DNA from 2 places in the Mesorhizobium sp. M7A.F.Ca.US.011.01.1.1 genome. Region 2 is predicted to be linked to the other one. Evidence: predicted binding sites of a transcription regulator. Region 2 holds the regulator's gene; the other holds the start of a gene.
The links. The regulator PhoB, encoded in region 2, activates phosphate uptake and scavenging genes when phosphate is short. The targets are predictions, from matches to a motif close to TGTCATNNANCTGTCAT.
Positions count from the first base shown of each region.

Region 1: a site for PhoB is predicted at 1,158-1,174, ahead of ppk2 (polyphosphate kinase 2). Genes of this name have one in related genera too.

Region 1 covers NZ_RZRT01000001.1:137,370-139,773, forward strand. Annotated here, with positions in the region: gene ppk2 (polyphosphate kinase 2) at 136-1,056, opposite strand; gene EOA13_RS00695 (aldo/keto reductase) at 1,327-2,370, shown strand.
Region 2 covers NZ_RZRT01000021.1:30,237-32,640, forward strand. Annotated here, with positions in the region: gene pstB (phosphate ABC transporter ATP-binding protein PstB) at 1-278, shown strand, start outside; gene phoU (phosphate signaling complex protein PhoU) at 305-1,012, shown strand; gene phoB (phosphate regulon transcriptional regulator PhoB) at 1,029-1,718, shown strand; gene EOA13_RS19730 (family 16 glycosylhydrolase) at 2,253-2,404, shown strand, end outside.

The DNA of each region.
Region 1 (2,404 bases), on a different contig from region 2:
GGGCAATATAACAGCAGAATAGCGCTCTGCCAGCATTGCGAATTTTTCAGACTCAACGGCCGAAGTCGGCGCCGCCCCTCATCCGCCTGCCGGCACCTTCTCCCCGTATAGAGACGGGGAGAAGGGAGCGATCCATCAATACTTCTCCGGCACGTAAAGCTCGCGCGGCAGCACTTGGCGTTCGTATTCGGGGTTGAAGACGCGCTCCGGCAGCGTGATCTCCTCGTGCGGCACCTCCTCGTAGGGCAATTGCTTGAGCAGATGGTCGATGCAGTTCAGCCGCGCGCGCTTCTTGTCGTTGCCCTCGACGATGAACCAGGGCGCTTCCGAGATGTTGGTGCGGGCGAAGGTCTCTTCCTTGGCCTTGGTGTATTGCTCCCAGCGCACGCGCGACTGCAGGTCCATCGGCGACAGTTTCCACTGCTTCATCGGATCATGGATGCGCATCAGGAAGCGCATCTGCTGTTCCTCGTCGGTGATCGAGAACCAGTATTTGACCACGGTAATGCCCGAGCGGACCAGCATGCGCTCGAACTCCGGCACGTCGTGAAAGAATTCTTCGACCTGATCGGGCTGGGCAAAGCCCATCACCCGCTCGACGCCCGAGCGGTTGTACCATGAGCGGTCGAACAGCACGATCTCGCCGCCGGCCGGCAGATGCGGGACATAGCGCTGGAAATACCATTGCGACTTTTCGCGCTCGGTCGGTGCCGGCAGTGCCACGACACGGCAGATGCGAGGGTTGAGCCGCTGGGTGATGCGCTTGATGACACCGCCCTTGCCGGCCGAGTCGCGTCCCTCGAAGATCACCACCAGCTTCTTCTTGTGGTAGGCGACCCAGGACTGCAGCTTGATCAATTCGGACTGCAGGCTGATCAGGTCGCGAAAATATTGCATGCGATCGATCGAAGGCGGATGCGAATTCTTGTAGATCTTGGCGATCTCCATCGACAGCGCCGGCTCCGACATTTCGAGCTCATAGTCTTCGTCGAGCGTGTCGGCGAGTTCGGCTTCAAGCCAATCCCTGGCCCCAGAATTCTGTTTTAGCTCGGTCATTATCGGCTGCTCCACTTGCAAGCTCTGTCGATCGGCGCCCCAAACTCCCGGCTTACAGCCCGGAACGGCAACGCCTGAGCCGACTTCAATATAGGCCCGCAATGACGGTTTTATTGCAGCCTGACCTGATCGCCATCACTGCAAAAACCCGCGAGGCATGATCGATCCGCCGCCCTGGCATGGAGACATACCGCGCAAATTGTCCTACAAATAGCAGCCACATTCGGGCGCCCTTCCCAACCCCTTCTCAATGCAATCGCGAGGACCGACATGGAATACCGCACTCTCGGCCGTTCCGGCCTGAAAGTATCGACGCTGACCATGGGCACCATGACTTTCGGCGGCGCCGGTGCATTTTCGGCTGTCGGCAAGACCGACCTCGACGAGGCGCGCCGGATGATCGATCTCTGCATCGACGCCGGCATCAATGTCATCGACACCGCCAATGTCTATTCGAACGGCATGTCGGAAGAAATCATCGGCGAAGCGCTCGGCGGCAAGCGCAAGGGCGACGTGCTGATCGCCTCCAAGGCACGGATGCGGATCGGCAAAGGTCCCAACGATGAAGGCCTGTCGCGCCATCACCTGATCCGCGAATGCGAGAAGAGCCTGAAGCGGCTCAGGACCGACGTCATCGACATCTATTTCCTGCACGAATGGGATGGTGTGACACCGCTGGAGGAAACCATCGCGGCGCTCGACACGCTGGTTGCCCAGGGCAAGGTCCGCTATGTCGGCTGCTCCAACTATTCCGGCTGGCAGGTGATGAAGGCGCTCGGCATCAGCGACAGCCATCATCAGCCGCGCTTCGTCACGCAGCAGATCCATTACACGCTGGAAGCGCGCGAGGCGGAGTACGAACTGCTGCCGATTTCCGTCGACCAGGGGTTGGGCGTTCTGGTCTGGAGCCCGCTTGCCGGCGGATTGCTGTCGGGCAAATACCGCCGTGACAGCCCCACCGCCCGGCAGCTCGCCGGCTGGTCCGAACCGCCGATCCGCGACGAGGACCGGCTGTGGCGGATCGTCGATGTGCTGGTCGAGATCGGCACGCAGCGCGGCGTGTCGGCAGCGCAGGTGGCGCTGGCCTGGCTGCTCGGCCGGCCGGCCGTCAGTTCGCTGGTGATCGGCGGCAGGGCGGAAACGCAGTTCCGGGACAACATCGCGGCGGCAAGCCTGGTGCTTTCCGGCGAGGAGCGCGAGCGCCTCGACGCGGTCAGCCGGCCGCCCTTGCTCTATCCCTACTGGCACCAGCAGCTGACGGCAAAGGACCGTTTTGGTGCCGCCGATCTGGTGATTGACCGAAGCGGCATCTGATCAGCAAATCGACGGCGATAGGTATCGTCACCGC
Region 2 (2,404 bases):
GCGCCATCGCCGTGTCACCCGAGGTGATCCTGATGGACGAACCGTGTTCGGCGCTCGACCCGATCGCCACCGCTCGCGTCGAGGAACTGATCGACGAACTGCGTCAGAACTATACCATCGTCATCGTCACCCATTCGATGCAGCAGGCAGCGCGCGTGTCGCAGCGCACCGCGATGTTCCATCTAGGCTATCTGGTCGAGGAGGGCGCCACCGACAAGATGTTCACCACCCCCGACGACAAACGCACCCAGGACTACATCACCGGCCGGTTCGGCTGAGCTCAGGCATACGAGGGACGAAGATCATGGGTGAACATACCGTCGCATCTTTCGATGAGGATCTGGAGCAGATCAGTCAGCTGATCCGCGACATGGGCGATCTCGCCCGTTCGATGGTCAGTGGCTCGACCAAGGCTTTGCTCAATTCGGACAATGCGCTGGCGCAGCGCGTGGTTTCCGATGATGCCATCATGGATGCACGCCAGCGCGAGCTGGACGATCGCGCCATCACGCTGATCGCCAAGCGCCAGCCAATGGCCAACGATCTGCGTGCGGTGGTCGGTTCGATCCGCATGGCCGGCGACCTTGAGCGCATCGGCGACCTTGCCAAGAACATCGCCAAGCGCGTCGGCACTGTCGGGCTGAGTGTCACGCCGCACGACCTTTCGCATTCGATCGACGCGATGGCACAACTGGTGCTGATCCAGGTGCAGGGGGTCGTCGACGAGTATGCCGCCGCTGACGCGGCAGCGCTTGCCACGCTCAGAAACAATGACGAACGCATCGACGTCAAATACACCTCGGTGTTCCGCGAGCTGCTGACCTACATGATGGAAGATCCCCGCAACATCACGGCGTGCACGCACTTGTTGTTCTGCGCCAAGAACCTCGAGCGGATCGGCGATCACGTGACCAACATCGCCGAAAATGCCTATTATGTTTTGACCGGCACGCAGTTGCCAGCCAATCGTCCGAAGCAGGACGAGACGGCAATGTCCGCGCCAGCGGCATAACAGGGGTGACCAGCCGATGATCGCACCACGCATCATGGTGGTGGAGGATGAGGAGCCGCTAGGCGTGCTGCTCCGCTACAATCTCGAATCCGAAGGTTACCAGGTCGAGGTGGTGACGCGCGGCGACGAGGCCGAAATCCGGCTGCAGGAGAACGTTCCCGACCTTCTGGTGCTCGACTGGATGGTGCCTGCGGTTTCGGGTATCGAACTCTGCCGGCGCCTGCGAATGCGTCCCGAGACCGAGCGGCTGCCGATCATCATGCTGACCGCGCGAGGCGAGGAAAGCGACCGCGTGCGCGGCCTGTCGACCGGTGCCGACGACTATCTGGTCAAGCCTTTCTCGACGCCGGAGTTCATGGCCAGGGTCAAGGCGCTGCTGCGCCGGGCCAAGCCGGAAGTGCTGTCCAGCGTGCTAAAGGTCGGCGACATCGTGCTCGATCGCGAGTCGCACCGGGTCTATCGCAAGAAGAGCGAGATCCGGCTCGGGCCGACCGAGTTCCGCCTGCTCGAATTCATGATGCGCCATCCAGGCCGCGTGTTCTCGCGCAGCCAGCTGCTCGACAATGTCTGGGGCGAGACAATCTACATCGACGAGCGCACGGTCGACGTGCATGTCGGGCGGCTGCGCAAGGCGGTCAACAATGGCCGCATGCCTGATGTCATCCGCACGATCCGTGGGGCGGGCTACGCGATCAGGGAAGACTAGGTGGCTGTTCCGTCCCGATAGATCGGGAAAACTCGATTAGCACGCGGTCGCCAACAGCCGGTGGAATGTTGCACTCGTCTCATTGATGGGGAGCGAGCACGGGACGCCAGGAGCGATCATCCTCATCAGGTTTCGAATGACTGCGTTTGGGCCAAAGCGACAGGCAGCTTCTCGCGTTCCTCGATCTCCCAAACTCTCTATTGGGCCCCGGCTGGCCAGGAAGCACGGCGAATTACTTGATACGTCGTCATCTTTCCCGCAGACTTCGACCAGAAAGCCACGCAAGAATGACTTGAGTTAATTTAGATATACGTTCTTCAAATGACGCGTATTTTGCACAAATATACAATTTTAATAAATTACTTCAAATTGTTGCGAGTCCTCTCCTCTTTATTCATTTCTCGTCTGTCGATTGTTCAATGCGATCTCGGATCTAATGACGATTCCGTGGAACGATCTCGTTCTTTGCAGCGTTGCTTTGTAAGCGGTCGCCGGACCTTTGACCAGGTCGGATACCATTAGGAAGGATTTCTGATGAGCACGGTCTTAAACGCCAAGGGCATCCCTCTTGCCTACACCGGCGCTTCCACTCATTGGTTCTCGGCCACCGGGTCTGGACCGGAACTGCATGGCACCTCCGGCAACGACTCCTTCTGGGGAGACACCGGCGTCACTGTCACGATCTA